DNA from 2 places in the Halomonas sp. HAL1 genome. Region 2 is predicted to be linked to the other one. Evidence: predicted binding sites of a transcription regulator. Region 2 holds the regulator's gene; the other holds the start of a gene.
The links. The regulator FNR, encoded in region 2, switches genes on or off when oxygen is low (the NO sensors DNR and NnrR bind a similar motif). The targets are predictions, from matches to a motif close to TTGATNTANATCAA.
Positions count from the first base shown of each region.

Region 1: the regulator FNR is predicted to act here: its motif matches at 3,816-3,829, upstream of Q3Y66_RS20000 (DUF2933 domain-containing protein).

Region 1 is NZ_CP130611.1:28,167-36,259, reverse strand. Features, by position in the region: gene Q3Y66_RS20020 (heavy metal translocating P-type ATPase) at 1-1,055, opposite strand, end outside; gene Q3Y66_RS20015 (hypothetical protein) at 1,048-1,506, opposite strand; gene Q3Y66_RS20010 (APC family permease) at 1,534-2,871, opposite strand; gene Q3Y66_RS20005 (hypothetical protein) at 3,092-3,436, opposite strand; gene Q3Y66_RS20000 (DUF2933 domain-containing protein) at 3,477-3,653, opposite strand; gene Q3Y66_RS19995 (cytochrome c) at 5,024-5,494, opposite strand; gene Q3Y66_RS19990 (YCF48-related protein) at 5,487-6,353, opposite strand; gene Q3Y66_RS19985 (cytochrome c biogenesis CcdA family protein) at 6,377-7,120, opposite strand; gene Q3Y66_RS19980 (hypothetical protein) at 7,136-7,519, opposite strand; gene Q3Y66_RS19975 (TlpA disulfide reductase family protein) at 7,532-8,080, opposite strand.
Region 2 is NZ_CP130610.1:3,268,677-3,276,769, forward strand. Features, by position in the region: gene Q3Y66_RS15335 (heavy metal translocating P-type ATPase) at 1-1,935, shown strand, start outside; gene ccoS (cbb3-type cytochrome oxidase assembly protein CcoS) at 1,932-2,174, shown strand; gene Q3Y66_RS15345 (sulfite exporter TauE/SafE family protein) at 2,171-2,866, shown strand; gene hemN (oxygen-independent coproporphyrinogen III oxidase) at 2,968-4,407, shown strand; gene fnr (fumarate/nitrate reduction transcriptional regulator Fnr) at 4,511-5,257, shown strand; gene ttcA (tRNA 2-thiocytidine(32) synthetase TtcA) at 5,250-6,161, opposite strand; gene Q3Y66_RS15365 (DNA polymerase III subunit epsilon) at 6,268-6,921, opposite strand; gene Q3Y66_RS15370 (DUF294 nucleotidyltransferase-like domain-containing protein) at 6,927-8,093, opposite strand, start outside.

The sequences.
Region 1 (8,093 bases), on a different replicon from region 2:
TGCACAATCTGCGACAGCATCGTGTCCTGGCCCACCTTGTCAGCGCGCATGACAAAGGATCCTTGACCATTGATGCTGCCGCCAATGACGCCATCGCCGACTTCCTTTTTCACCGCTAGTGGTTCACCGGTAACCATGGATTCGTCAACGTTGGAGCGACCTTCCATCACTTCGCCATCTAATGGCACCTTATCGCCGGGGCGCACCCGGAGACGATCCCCTACCTGAACCTGGTCAAGAGAGATATCTTCCTCATTGCCCTGATCATCAAGGCGTCGAGCGGTAGCAGGCGCCAAGTCGAGCAGAGCACGAATAGCGCCAGAGGTTTTTTCACGAGCGCGTAGCTCTAATACTTGTCCCAGTAAAACTAAAACGACAATCACTGCCGCTGCTTCGAAATAAACGGCCACCGAACCATCGGCTTGACGGAAGGCGTCGGGAAAGATGCCCGGTGTGAGGGTGGCCAGCAAACTGTAGAGCAACGCGGTGCCGGTACCGATCGCGATTAGCGTGAACATATTAAGGCTGCGATGCACTAGCGAACGCCATCCGCGTACAAAGAATGGCCAACCTGCCCAGACGACTACCGGCGTTGCCAGCAGCAGTTGAATCCAGTTAGAGGTTTGCTGGGAAATAAAATGCATAAGGCCAAACACGTGGCCACCCATTTCTAGGGCAAACACGGGGAGGGTCAGTACTAGGCCGATCCAGAAACGCCTGGTCATGTCCTTGAGTTCGTCCGAAGGGCCGGTGTCAGCAGAGACGGTCTCAGGTTCCAGCGCCATGCCACAGATTGGACAGTCGCCTGGGCCTTCTCGTCGAACTTCTGGGTGCATCGGGCAAGTATAAATAGACCCCGAGGGTACTGACGCTTGTGACTGTTTGCTTGGCTCAAGATACGCATCAGGCTTGGCAATAAACTTTTCCTGACACTTTTCTGAGCAGAAGTACCAAGTCTTACCCGCGTGATCGGCACGGTGGCGGGAGGTATGGGGATCAACGTCCATGCCACAAACAGGGTCTTTCACCTTTGTCTCGTTATGGTCTTCAGACATCGTTCATTCTCCCCGTTTGGCGAACAAGGCGCATGGCTTCGTGCTCTTCAAGTGCTAAAAGGGAATCTAAGAGCTCTTTAGCCTCAGGAATTTCCGCTTTGCCAACGAGGGTTCGATAAAGGTTTATCGTTTGTTCATGGAAATCAAAAACCTCTCGGCAAATGTCGTCAACACTTAGCGTGGAATAGGGCGCATCGCAGGTACGATGCGTACGGATAGGTTTATGCTCCAAATAGTCATAAACGTAGGTTTTTAATGCTTTCGCGTCAGCAGTCTGTTCAAAGCGCGCCACAACGCGCTGCATTTCCGCTTCCTGTGCAGCTAAGTAATTGAGCAACATGCGAGCGCGCTCTTCTTCGTGTATATCGGCGCAATGAGCAAGGCAAGCTGCAAGATGCTCGTGTAACTGACGGGTCCAATCGATCAATTCACCAAAGGTTCTAACGTCCATTTGGTACCTCCTATAACGCTATTAACGTTAATGAGTGTGAGAGTGCTCGCTATCGTTTGAAGCGTCGCGTTTGGATAGGAAAATCCATTCGCCGAGTAAAAGAGTAGCCATTACTACGCCAGCAACGATGAGCACCATGGGGTCCGAGATGGCTTTTACCCATAAAAAGCCGATTAACACGACAGCATCTAGTAGTATGGCAATGCTAGGAATAACAGGATTAGCCCCCACTCTGTCCTTGAGATGACGAAGCACACCCCAGTGGATGGCCATATCCATGATCAGGTAGAAAATGATGCCTAATGCTGCGATGCGGCTCAGGTCAAAAAAAGCGGTGAGCACTAAGCCAAATACGATGGTGTACACCAGTGTATGCTTTTGTACACTGCCGGGCATGTGGAAATGGCGGTGAGGAACCAGCTTCATTTCTGTCAGCATGGCGAGCATGCGTGAAACGGCAAAGACGCTGGCGATGATACCGCCCGCCGTTGCCAACATGGCGAGAATGACGGTAAACGCAACTGCCGCTTCACCCAGTGCGGGACGGGCAGCGGCGGCCAGGGAGTAGTCTTGGGTTTCGATAATTTCAGGCAAAGATAGGTTGCTGGCAACGGCAAAACCGACAAGGGCATAGATCACCACGCATAGCGCAATCGAGATCGTGATAGCTTTGCCAAGATTCCGCTTAGGATCTTTAAGCTCCGAACCACTATTGGTAATCGTCGTGAAGCCTTTAAATGCCAGTATGCCGAGCGCCGTAGCACCTAAAAAGCCCGTTATCGTAGGCGTAGGTGCATCGTTGCCAGCACCCATTTCGATGGAGTCGGCAATAAACACGCCGACAATACCAAACACTATAATGCCACCTATTTTGATAAATCCGAGCACCGAGGCGACGGTCTCGATCAAGCGGTTGGCGGATAAATTGATCAAAAAGGCTATTAGCAGTAAACCAACCCCGAGTAGGGGCACAAATAGTGAACGATCCCCCAGGTCAAACAACTCAAGCGTGTAGGAACCAAACGTTCTCGCCAAAAAACTCTGTGCGATCACCATGGAAAAATACATCAGGAGGGCATGAAAGGCGGTGGGAAGCGTCGGGCCATACGCTTTCTGTAAATACATGCCAATCCCACCTGCTGATGGGAAGGTATTGGACATTTTAACGTAAGAATAAGCGCTGAAAGAGACAATGACGGCAGCGGCCAGAAAGGCTAGAGGAAATAGCCGACCAGTCATTTCGGCCATTTGGCCGGTTAGCGCAAAAATACCGGCCCCAATCATCACGCCGGTGCCTAATGCAACGGCACCGACCAACGAAAGACTGTTTTCTTTATATTGTGGCGTTCTATCCTGCCCAACCATGAAAGCGACTCCTTGTATTAACGGCAACCACAGCAGCAATAACTGCCGAGGACTCCTGTGCGGTGTTTTTTGATGCTATATAAATTAAATATAGAACCTATGTGCAGCCACATGGCAAATGACTAACGGAAGGTCTGATTTTGCGAGGCCACAGGCAAGCAGCTCTTACCCTAAACTAGCTAGTCTTGCTCCTGGTTGTGTCATGTAGCCGTTATGACTATTAATGACAGCTCCAAGGTTCCTGTTTAGCGTTGTCTTTAACGTTCTGATCGACGAAACGGTAATACTCCTTCTTAAAGCGGTTCCACCGATCAGCGCTGACCTGTATGTCATGGAGCTTGAGAATTTTTTCAACGTCATCGATGCAGAGCCTCAGCGCATCGTAAGCAAGGCTGATATTTCGGTTTTTCTCGTTGTAGACCACCTTATCCATTCCATAGAGTCGGTCGATATCTGACAGCGCTTCTTCAATGCGTTTGGATTTACTAGGCTTGATTTTTAAATTCCGAGTCACCAGTGTGTTTTTGGAAACACCCAAGCGGTGCTCTTGTTGTGTCGTTTTCATGGTCTTTCTCCCAGGCGCGTACATGTATATATAGAGTGGTTCAGTCCTTGTCTATTTTGTCCTTATGACCGCCGTGGTGTTTATGCATGAAAATATGCATCAGTGGGCATGCTGCCAAAAAGAGGAAAGGTAAGAACTGAAATAGGTGGAGACGGTGCTCGGTTCCAATCAGGTATCCCGCCCAAATGACAAACCCAGCAAGTGGCACCCACAACATCAGCAAACGACTACTTGTACTGTTACTCATAATCACCTCAGTAACTCGCCCAAAGAGCCAACAGCAGTTAAGGCCGTTGGTTTGGGAAAAATCAAATAAATAACCCCAATAACAGCATGGATGATTTGTCTGAACGCAACCTGAACAGCATCGGAGGGAAATATGATCCTGATCAAGCGCCTCGCAAAAAGTAGGCGATAATTACCCAAGCGGTATCCATAGCCTCATTCCCATCATCATTAGGTTTTCGGTGAGCGATACAAAGCTTAATGGGTATTACTGTTGCCGACACAGGCGCACTTGAGCTCACGTTTATCGAGGTATATCGCTTTAAAGACAGAACCTGTCACACGGTGCCAACGAATAGCGCCAGTGGCGCAGCCAGCCAGATAAGCGTATCGGCCAGCAATTAGTAGCTTCGGAAGTATCTAGGCGTGAAGGTAAACGTAACTGAAGGGGACTTGGCGCTGGGCGTGCAGGTCATAGTTGAGAAACATGGCGCTAAAGCTCGCTACGCCCTGCAGCTTTTGCAGACCCGGGGGTATGATCGCTGTGGCTACGGCATACTCTAGCACGCGTGCAGTGAATATTATGCACTGAACCTCCCAACTGGCAGAAAAATCGATGAGTAACGCAGTGGCAAAAATTGCCAGCACAGGGCGATAGGTGGTCGCATTAGGGTCTGAAACGCTAACTCCCAGGTGCTCATGAAGCTCTTCATAGCCGCCAATACGTTCATAGCCCAGATATCCCTGGGAAATCGTATCGACATGTTCCTGCTCTGTAAACGCGTCAATCTCTTATCGCGAAGTCAGCAGGTTTACGTTCACCTAAGGCCCATGTGCACGAGCAGGTCAACGATCTACAAGCCAAACGGACATATGTACTCTCCTGTTTGCAACCATAAGCGCGAGCGCTGGAGTGGGTCGTTGTCACCGTTATGAACCTCTTAGTCGTTTATTAACACTATATTGCTTACCTAACATAATAATCTAACTCCCTTCCACAGCCTTCAGATCAAATATGTGGCGCGACGAAAACTTTATTGTGAAGTGAGCCAGTCAATCTTACTAAGCCTGAAGGCGCCTCAGTCGTTAGGTAATAAGTTTATTTTATATGAAATTTGTTAACTTCCATGTCTCAACATAAACATTTGAGATTCGCTAAAGTGTATATTTATTCGCTGACAATGCGAAGTTGGTTTTCTAAGTAAGGGCTAGCATTCGCCGGGAGCAGGTTTGTCGGAGTTAAAAGGACCAAGAGGTTGTTTTCTACTTAATAACACAAGTGGGCGGTTGAGACGGTAGCTAACAGTGTGGTGACCCATAAGGTGACTAAGAAAATTTGTTATAGGGCATAGACACTATTATTTACTCTGGGGGTATTCCAGTTTGTATTGGAAAGGGGTTCTCAATACTTTCGTCTGCTTGGTGACGCCTTTGCTCTTGTGTCCATAATGTCTTGAGATAATTCACCACATCTCGTATCTCGCTGGGAGCCAAAACTTCCTGATACGCTGGCATCGTTAGCCTATCGGTTTTATTCCAGGGGTCGCGCCAACCCTCGGCAATAATTCGGTAGAGCATGGCATCAGAGTGTTTCCAGGTATGGCCCTCTGGCCCATGTGGTGGAGCAGGTAACTCGCCTAGAGCATTTTGCTCTTCCCAGTTGGGCATGCCTTCGCCTTGTGTACCGTGGCAACTAGCACAGTATTGTCGGTAAACTCTTTTTCCGTCTTCCAGCTGAGGAGTATCGCTTGAAAAAGGACGGTCCTCAGCCATGGCGTGCCCCACAACCATTAGCGTCAGCCATGAGGCAGTGAAAAAACAGTGCTTACGCATCGGGATAAGTCCAGGATTGGCCTTCGTCTTCACTGTGTAGAAGTTCCCCTTTCTGGTTTAAACCATAGAGAGTGTCTTTGGCGGAGAGTGTGAGTGCAACGAGCTCTGTGCCGTCACCAGCTACTTGTTGCCACTCTTGACCACCCGTTTCACTACGCCATAGTCCTTGCTGTGTAACCACATAGACTCGCTTTGGGTTGCCAAGGCTATAAGCCACATCATAGACGCTGCCAGCATCAAGTGCTCCGGTCGGTCTCCAACCGCAAAAGCAGTCCATCGATAGACGCACCGCATCGTCCGATACCCCGTAGAGCCAGCCGGTCTGCATGCTGCCTTCCATGTCAGAGTGGACGAGTCGGTTAATCTTTTGTGAAGGACCACTGTCCATTTTTTTCCAGGTGGTGCCAGCATCCTCGCTTTGGTAGATGCCGTCTTCTTCAATTACCGCATAAAGTGTTTCGTTCTGACGGCGATGTACAGCTAGCGCAGTAACCTCTCGGCTAGGTAGGTTAGCGCTAAGCTCTTGCCAGGTTTCTCCATTGTCGGTGCTACGCTGCACCCCGATTGAGGGGCCTGCGATATAGAGCGCTTGCGGATCAGTGGAGGGGACCGATACCGCGCGCAACTGGCCTTCATTCACGTCTTCGGGCAAGGGAATCGCATTCCAGGTCATGCCTTCATCGGCACGCTGGAATAGTTGGTTAGCCTCAATTTTAAACAGTCGTTTGCCTGTTACGTCATATTGCAGTGCAAGCAACCCTTCTTCAGTTGCCAAGGCCGTAATGGCGCTGCCAAAGCTGACTGCGGCCAAGCCTGTCAGTAAGAAGACACGTAAAAAACGACTCACGATCATGTGCATTTCAATATTTCCTTAAATAACGATTAGCCGATAACACCTAGGGCAGGGAAAGTACGCAATAACCAATATGACAGCTCGGATAGTTTGCCTGTGATCATTAAGCTACCCATCAGAATCATGATCAACCCAGCCGCTATATGTATGAAATGCCCCCAGCGACGCAGGAATTTCTGGTGCTTTATGAAGCGATCGAGCGAAATAGCACTCAGCATGAAGGGCACACCCAGACCCAAAGAATAAACGCCGAGCAACGCCATGCCGCTCCAGGCGTTGGCCGTGGAAGCGCTGACGGTAAGAATGGCACCCAAAATCGGGCCAATGCAGGGGGTCCAGCCAAATGCAAACGCTAAACCAAGCAGATAAGCCGCACTGCGGCTTCCGCCGACGTCCTTCAGTCGACCCATAAACCGCCATTCTTGCTGAAACCAGCGCCACGGCATGAGCCCGGTCATGAAGGCACCAAACAGGATGACGATAAGGCCACCGACTAGGTTTGCTTCTTGGCGATACACCAACAGCAGACGACCAATGGCTGTGGCACTGGCTCCCAGCATCAAAAAAACGGTTGAAAAACCGAGCACGAACCACATTGACTGGGTTAATACCCGAAGACGCTCTCGTCTATCCGCTTCCTGTAGTTGTCCGAGCGAGCGGCCGGTCATGAATGAAAGATAGCCAGGCACAAGTGGCAAAACACAGGGCGAAATAAACGAGATCAGGCCTGCCAGAAAGGCAGTGGCAAGTCCTATATTGGCTACTTCAAGCATTATCCTTTACCTATGCTAGGCTTGGAATTTTGACGAGGACTGCTTGATTGACTCGCTTTGATCTACTATTTGGTGAGTGGTGGGCGCTGTGTCGGCATTCACTTCTGAAGCGTCTTCTACCTGGGCCTGAACATTGGTAGCGTCGCTTTGCTCGGTCGCTTCACCTTTTTTGTCTTTGCACTTCATTATGCATAGGCCTAATCCGCACATAATGAGACATGGCAATAGGCTCAATAGAATAGGCGCGATGCCGAGCAAGACCAGGTTATCCCAGCCAAAAGCAAGGCCGCCAGCCACTGCCACGCCACCCAGCAACATCAGGCCGCGAGGCCCTGTCAACAGGCCTTGTAGCCCCGATTTTTGTTTGCTCTGTTGGGTTTTGTCGTCACAACAACTCATGGTGCTACCTCATTATCTGGTTGCAATCATTTCGGTAAGAAAGTCGATCATGTCTTGAGTGTTCCACTCGGCTTCCCCCACGAGGCGCCCAATTTCTTTGCCTTGGCGGTCAAGTAGCAGCGTCGTGGGAATACCTACAGCCCCAAGATCTGCACTAGCCATCCCGGTTTTATCTATATAGGGAGCCAGATGCTCAATGCCTATCTCTTGATAAAATTCATTAACAATCTCGATCCCCTTACGGTCGATCGATAAGGCGACCACTTCAAAATTATCGCTGCCAAGCTCAGCCTGGAGGGCATCTAAAGTGGGCATTTCCTCTCGACAAGGCCCACACCATGTTGCCCAGATGTTGAGTAAAATCAGTTTTCCTTCAAAGTCAGCCAACGTTAAAGGGGTGCCGCCGCTATCCTCGAAACTGATTTCCGATACGTCGTTGGGGGTGGCCCAGAGAAGAAACCCTTGTGGCCCTGAGCTTTCTGACGGGGCGGCCATGGCAAGGGATGTGGCAGTCATCAGAAATACGGCTACGAGATATCCTGCCAGGATGGGTAGTTTCATCGCCACACTATCC
Region 2 (8,093 bases):
CAGCATGAAGAGCGCATGAACGTGCGGCGATTGATCATCGCTGCAGTAGGCATGATGCAGGTGATGATGTTCTCGATCCCCATTTATGTCTCCGGCCCCGGTGAAATCAGCGACGATTTCTACGCGCTGTTCCACTGGCTCTCGTTTGCCTTAGCAACGCCGGTAGTATTTTTCTCCGCCCAGCCGTTCTTTCGCAATGCCCTGCGCGACCTGCGCACCGGCGTACTGGGGATGGATGTGCCAGTGTCGCTGGCGATCGGTGGAGCTTATCTTGCCAGCAGCTATGCGGTGCTGTTTAACGTCGGCGAGGTCTATTTTGACTCGGTCGCCATGTTCACCTTCTTTTTGCTGTTTGGGCGCTACGTGGAAGGCCGCGCCAGGCGCCGCAGTGGGCATAGCGGCAATGCGCTGAGCGGCGTACTGCCAATCTCGGCCACACGACTGGAAAGCGACGGCAGCGAACGCATTCTGCCCGCTAGCGAACTCGCCCCGGATGATCGAGTCTTGATCAAGCCCGGCCACGGCGTGCCTGCCGATGGCGTGATCGAGGAGGGTGAATCGAGCCTGGATGAATCCATGCTGACCGGCGAATATCTACCGGTCACCCGTCGGGTGGGCGACCGCATTATCGGCGGCAGTCAGAACATGGAAAACCCGCTGGTGATCCGAGTTACCCACGCCGGGCGCGATGCCCGTGTGGCGGGCATTGTCGATCTCACCGACCGCGCCTTTGCCAGCCGTCCGCGGCTGGCCCAGATGGCAGCACGCATGGCCCACCTGTTTGTACTTCGCCTGTTAGTGGTGACCGCCTGCATCACCATCGCCTGGTGGTTTATCGACCCCTCGCGGATGCTCTGGGTACTGCTTTCGGTGCTGGTCGTGACCTGCCCTTGTGCGCTGGCACTGGCGACTCCCGCGGCCCTGACCGCAGGCCACGGCCAATTGCGCAAGCGCGGCGTGTTGATCACCCGCGCCGATGCCATGGAGACGCTCTCCAACGTAACCCGGGTAATCTTTGACAAAACCGGCACGCTCACCCGCGGCGAGATGCACCTGACCCAGACCAAACCGTTCGGCGAATTAACCGCCGATCGTGCCCAGGCGATTGCCGCGGCGCTCGAAGCCCACTCAGAACACCCTATCGCCCGCGCCTTTCGTCCGTTTCGGGATGCAACGCTTCAGGCAAAAGATATTCATAGCCATACCGGTCAAGGACTAGAGGGCACGCTAAACGGCGCGCGCTGGAAGCTGGGCAAACCAGAATTTTCCACTGGAGAACCCATTTCGGCACCCGCCAGGGGGCAATGGCTGCTGCTGAGCGAAAACGGCGAACCCCGCGCCTGGTTTGGTCTTCATGATGGCATTCGTGATGACGCTGCTGCCACGATCAAAGCCCTACAGGCCCAGGGGCTAACCGTGGAGCTGCTCTCCGGTGATACCGTCGATGCTGTGGAGAGCCTGGCCAACCAACTCAACATAACGACGTGGCACGCAGGCACCAGCCCAGAAGGCAAACTGGCCCGGATGAAAGAGCTTCAAGCCGCTGGCGAAACCGTGGTGATGATTGGTGACGGCATCAACGACGTGCCGGTGTTAGCCGGTGCTGATGTGGCAATTGCCATGAACGGTGCGACGGACTTAGCCCGCACCCGCGCCGACGCGGTGCTGCTCAGCCCACGCCTGATGCGGATTTTTGAGGCTATCGAGATTTCCTGCGCGACCCGGCGTATCATGCGCCAGAACATGATCTGGTCAGTATGCTACAACTTTTCGGCGCTGCCGCTGGCGGCCATGGGGCTGGTGCCACCCTGGATGGCGGCCATTGGTATGTCGCTCAGCTCGCTAGTGGTGGTGGGTAACGCGCTGCGGCTGTCACGCTGGCGTACGACGCCGCCCGCCTCTTCGCCAAGCGCTTCAACACCGGTAACCGCATGACGATTCTGTATCTACTCATTCCGCTTTCACTTATTCTGCTGGGCCTCGCCGTCTGGGCATTCTTTTGGGCGGTGAAAAATGATCAGTTCGACGACTTGGAAGGCCCGGCGCACCGCATTTTGTTTGATGAAGATGAGAACGACCTAACCCCTGAACAGCGTCAACAACTTCAGCGCGCTAAGCAAAAGCCGACTATCCCCGCCGAAAACTCAACCGACGACCAAGAGCCCCGGCCATGAATCCAACCGGCCTTGACCTGCCGCCACTGCTGGCGGCGTTCGTGTTTGGTTTGATGGGCGGCGCCCATTGCATTGGCATGTGTGGTGGCATTATGAGCGCGCTCACTTTTGCAGTCCCCCCCAGCATGCGCCATCCGGCGCGTATGGGAGGCTTGCTGCTCAGCTATAATGCAGGTCGTATTACTAGCTATATGAGCGCAGGCGCACTGGTAGCTCTACTAGGCACACTGTTTTCCCTCTCAGCCACGGCGCGAATGCTGCTACAAGTGTTTGCGGCGCTGATGCTGATCCTGATGGCGCTGTATATCGCCAACTGGTGGAAAGGGCTGCTGAAAGTGGAAGCGGTAGGCCGCCGCCTATGGCGCTTCATCGAGCCGGTAGGGCGACGTTTAATGCCAGTAGTTCATTTACCCCAAGCCTTTGCGCTGGGGGCGATATGGGGCTGGCTGCCCTGTGGGCTGGTCTACTCCATGCTGGCTTGGAGCTTAGCGATTGCCGACCCGCTCCAGGGCGCACTGTTGATGGGTGCGTTTGGGCTGGGCACGCTGCCTGCGCTGCTGGCCACCGGGCTTGCCGCGCGCCAGTTAAGCCACCTGATTCGTCACCCGGCAACGCGCAGCGTGGCCGCGCTGACGATCATTGCTTTTGCGCTGTGGCAGCTGTGGACACTCACAGCACACAACCTGCATTAACATGACATGGCTCAATATTTATATCGGCGCCGCGCGTTAGGCTGGCTCTGGCTTTGAAAAAACAGCCTTTAAAACGCCCCTTTTAACGCCGGAGCCACTTCATGCCCGTTCATGCCCCCGCGGCTTCTTCTACGATGACTTCAACCATGGCCGGGGCAGCACCGGAGCAGAAAAAGTGGGATGAAGCCTTGCTGCGCCGTTACGATACCAGCGGCCCGCGCTATACGTCTTACCCCACGGCGTTGTCGTTTCACGACCAATTTACCCCGAGCGATTTGACTCAGGCGTTAGAGCGCAGCAATGCCAGCCACCGTCCTCTTTCGCTGTATGTGCATATCCCCTTCTGCCGCAAGATTTGTTTTTACTGCGCGTGTAATAAAATCGCCACCAAGAACACCGCCCTGGCCGAGCCGTACCTATCCCGGCTTGACCGTGAAATGGTGCTGACCGCTCGCCACCTGGATACCACACGACCGGTGAAGCAGTTGCACTGGGGTGGCGGAACACCGACGTTTCTTAACTTGAACCAGATGGGCGACTTGATTGATCGTCTGGACGCGCGCTTTGGTCTCTCGTCCGCGTCTGATCGCGATTACGCGATTGAAATCGACCCACGCGAAGCGGACGTATTTACGCTGCGCCACCTGCAATCGCTCGGTTTCAATCGCATCAGTTTAGGCGTGCAGGACTTAAGCCCGCTGGTGCAGAAAGCCATTAACCGTATTCAGCCAAGAGTACTCACCGAGACGCTGATGGATGAAGCGCACCGGCTGGGCTTTCATTCGCTCAATCTCGATTTAATATACGGCTTGCCCTTTCAGACTGAAAAAAGCTTTGCAGACACCCTGCGCCAAGTGATCGAGTTAAATCCAGCACGGCTTTCTGTGTTTAACTACGCCCACATGCCCGAGCGCTTTGCCCCCCAGCGGCGGATAAATGTCGATGACCTGCCGGGCAGCGAAGAGAAGCTGGCGATTCTGCGTACCACGATAGAGATGCTCACCGCGGCCGGTTATGTGCACATCGGTATGGACCACTTTGCTCGTCCTGATGACAGCTTGGCGATCGCCCAGCGCGAAGGCTCGCTACAGCGCAACTTCCAAGGCTACTCCAGCCACGCCCAGTGCGACTTAATCGGGCTTGGCGTGTCGGCAATTTCTCGCGTCGATGATGTCTATGCACAGAACCCTAGCGATCTGGCCCGCTATGAAGCAGCGCTGGATCAGGGCCAGCTGGCAACCGTTCGCGGGCTGCGCTTAAGTAACGATGACCTGATACGCCGGGACGTCATTGAGCGACTAATGTGTGATATGCGCATTGATCTGGCCGCCATCGGTCAACGCTGGAAAATTGATGCCCCGCATTACTTTGCGCAAGCGCTTGAGCACTTACAGGGCGCCGAGCGAGATGGCCTGCTGACGCGCAGCGGCGACCAGCTTAGCGCGACGCCTATGGGCCGACTGCTAATTCGTCACTTAGCCATGGCGTTTGATGCTCACCTACCGCAGCACTCAGGCACGCACTACTCAAAGATTGTGTAAACAAGCTATCGCTAACGAAATGAAGCTTCCATAATAAAGGAAGCCTACCTCAGCCCAGCGTGAGAATTACCTGACACCCAAGACGCTACGCAAGGAGCTACGCATGTTGGAACCCATGAGCCGCCGACGCTCGCTACTCCATGAAGCTCGCTGCCAAACCTGCAGCTTGAGCTCACTGTGCCTGCCGCTTGCCCTTGAGATAGACGATGTGGGGCAGTTCGATGCCATTATTCGACGCCGTGCGCCGCTGAAAAAAGGCGAGCCACTATTTCGCCAAGGCGACAGCTTTACCAGCGTTTATGCGGTCCGCTCAGGCAGTTTGAAACAGGTCACCTCAGAGGGAAACGGCAGCGAGCAACTGACCAATTTCTACCTCCCGAGCGAGCTAGTGGGGTTGGACGGGATTGATGAGGAGCACTACCCAGGAAGTGTAATTGCCCTGGAAACGACCACCGTTTGCGAGATTCCCTTTGATCGCTTGGACTCACTCTCAGAGGAGTTGCCCGAACTGCGTGGCCAACTGTATCGCAGCATGAGCAAAGAGTTACGCGATGACCGGCGCATGATGCGCCTGCTGTCACGTAAAACTGCCGACCAGCGGCTAGCGAGCTTTTTAATAACACTTTCGGATCGTTTTCGTCGCCGTGGCTACTCGCCCTACAGTTTCCGCCTTTCCATGCCCAGGGCCGATATCGGCAACTATTTGGGTTTAGCGGTGGAAACCGTCAGCCGTATTTTAAGCCGCTTTCAGCAGCAGAGCGTAGTGGCGGTGTCCGGGCGAGAGGTCAATATTCTTGATATGCAGCGCTTAATCACCCTCGCCGAAGAGGAGCAGCAAACGGTTAACTGACGTTAAATGCCTGAATGCGCCCGGCCAATAGCTCTGCCTGTTTGGCTTCTAGCCCTTCAAAATCAAACAGGCTGCGATCCGCCAGCTGGGAAGGCGCAATATTAGTTACCGCCTTAAACATGCTTTCCAGACGGCCGGGGAATTTTTTGTCCCACTCAGCGAGCATCTCTTTGACGACCTGGCGCTGCATATTGGGCTGCGAACCGCATAGATTGCAGGGAATAATCGGAAATTCCATCAGCCGTGAAAACTCGGCAATATCCGCCTCTTTGCAGTAAGCCAGCGGCCGAATGACGATATTTTTACCATCATCAGAAAGCAGCTTAGGCGGCATCGCTTTTAAGTTGCCGCCAAAGAACATATTGAGAAACAGCGTTTCAAGGATATCTTCGCGGTGGTGGCCCAGGGCGATTTTATTGGCGCCAATCTCTTCAGCAAACCCGTACAGCGAACCGCGGCGCAGACGTGAACAGAGCGCACAAGTCGTTTTACCTTCTGGCGTTTTTTCTTTCACCACCGAATAAGTATCACGCTCGACAATGTGATATTCCACGCCCTGCTTATCCAGATACGCAGGCAGCACGTGCTCGGGAAAACCGGGCTGTTTTTGATCCAGATTGACCGCCACCAGTGAGAAATTGACCGGCGCATTGCGCTGCAAATTGCGCAAAATCTCCAGCATCGTATAGCTGTCTTTGCCGCCGGAGAGACAGACCATCACACGGTCGCCTTCATTGATCATCTGGTAATCAATAATCGCATTGCCTACTTCTCGGCGCAGGCGCTTTTGCAGCTTGTTAAATTCACGTTTCTGCTTAGCATCGGCCAGCTCTGGCGAGTCTTGCTCAACATCAGCGAGGGCGGCTCCGAGGGAAGCAGGGTCAAAATGATCAAGAGATTGCATGGTATAAGCACTGCCGAGGGTGGAAGGCATTCAAGAAAAAAGTGACTGCTATTCTAACAACACTCACCGCCCTGACCCAACTACTCGTATGCAGAGCTGCTTATCACTAAGCAGCCTCCGCCATAATGCGCTGCAGGCGCATATAGAGCAGCGCACTGGAAGTGGCCTCGCCTAACACACCCTGCATCCCCATCGCGGGTACTTGCCAGCACGCCAGCGCTTGGGCAAAGCTACTCCGCGCCTCTATCTCCGGGTGCAAGCGCCGCAGCTGGCGCTGGTGCAGCTTTTCCACGTCGACCTGGGCATTGGGCAGCGCGAAATCCAACCGCTTTCTCAGCAACGCATTTAACGCTCCAATCCGCTTGTCTAACTGCCAACCGACAATAGGACGATTGCCAATAAACTCTACTAACGCATTTAAATTGTCGCGGTTTGGCGCCGCCACCTCCCCCGCCTGGCTCAGCAGGTGGTGGCGACGCAGCGATGCATTGCTAGCCTGCCCCGGTGCGCCTAACGTCAGCACAAAAGCACGGCTGGTACGCACCTGCTGTTGGCTAAGCACCACGGCGGCCAAACTGATCACAGGTGACGTCGGCGTTGGCGTTGATGTGCAGGCAAGCGCTACTAGTTCTTCGCCCATATAGGGCTGAAAGAGCCAGGCATAGGGAGAATCAGCACAGCGCCGCCGGTCGCTTTCGCGGCGCAATAAGGTGCGCAAGGAGCCGCTAAAAAGTGCCACGTGTCGATCTAACAGCCGCATTCCGCTCACGAATACTCCAGATGATAACGATGGGAAAGCCGCTGCTTAAAGTCTTTGACGATATGCAAAGCTTCACGTAATAAGTCGCGTTCTAGCGAAGAGAGGCTTTGCACCACGACACGATTGGTGCGGTTCGCCTCTTGCGATGTGCTACTTGCCTCTAGGGCCGTGAGCTGCTGTTTGAGACGCAGCTCGGAAAACAGCGCCAGCGCTTCGCCCAGGTCGTCGGCGAACCGGCGATCCAAGCGGCCATCGGCGGCCAGCGCGTCTAAACGATCCAGTGTTGAGGTCGCTTTGATCCGTCGCTCAAGCGCCATGGTGCGAACGCCATGAACAATGGGAAAAATGCCACCTTTCTTGATATCGATACCGTGCTGAGGCTTTTTCAGCGAGCCAAACAGCGTCAGCGGTGTGGAAAAGCGTAGCGCCGTGCGCGCAAAGTACGAAAGCAACAGCTCATCACGAGAACAGCGTTCAAATAGCTCTTCTCGTACGCTCTCAAGCAGACCGGGGTTACCGGCCACAGCATGAGCATCAAGCATAATCGCCAGCTTCATCAGGCTGTCGCCATCCCGCTCGCTTGCCCATTTGGCAATGTTGCTCTTCCACTGTGACACCGTGGCCACCCACTCAGGGTTCGAGACCATAATATTGCCGGGGCACGGCGGGTAGCCAAGCTGGATTAGGGTATCGGTGAGCGTTTGCATGTGGCTCATAAGATCCGGCCACTGCGCGTCGTCGGCGAGAATCAAGCCATTATCTTGATCGGTTTTTAGTATTTGTTCGCCGCGCCCTTCGCTACCCATCACCATCATGCAGCTCTGTTCGCGGTACTTCTCAGCAATAGTGAATTCCCATGCCTTGCTCATGATACGGCCATTCAGCGCGGCGAGTAGATCCATCGCAAAACGTAGCTTTACGCCTTGTGCCATCAGCGCCTTCACCAGCTCCGGTGTGCGCTGGCTGGCCGCCGACAGTGCTTCCAAACTGCCCGCCTGTTCGACTTGTAGACTCACCACGTAGCTGCGACTGGAGAAATAGCTAAGTACGTCGGTGAGTTCGACGACGCCTTTGAGAACGTTTTGCTCAAGCACCACTACCCGCGTCACTTTATGCCGCGTCATCAGTACCAGCACTTCAAACAAGTATTGATCCGGCGCGACGGTGACTAG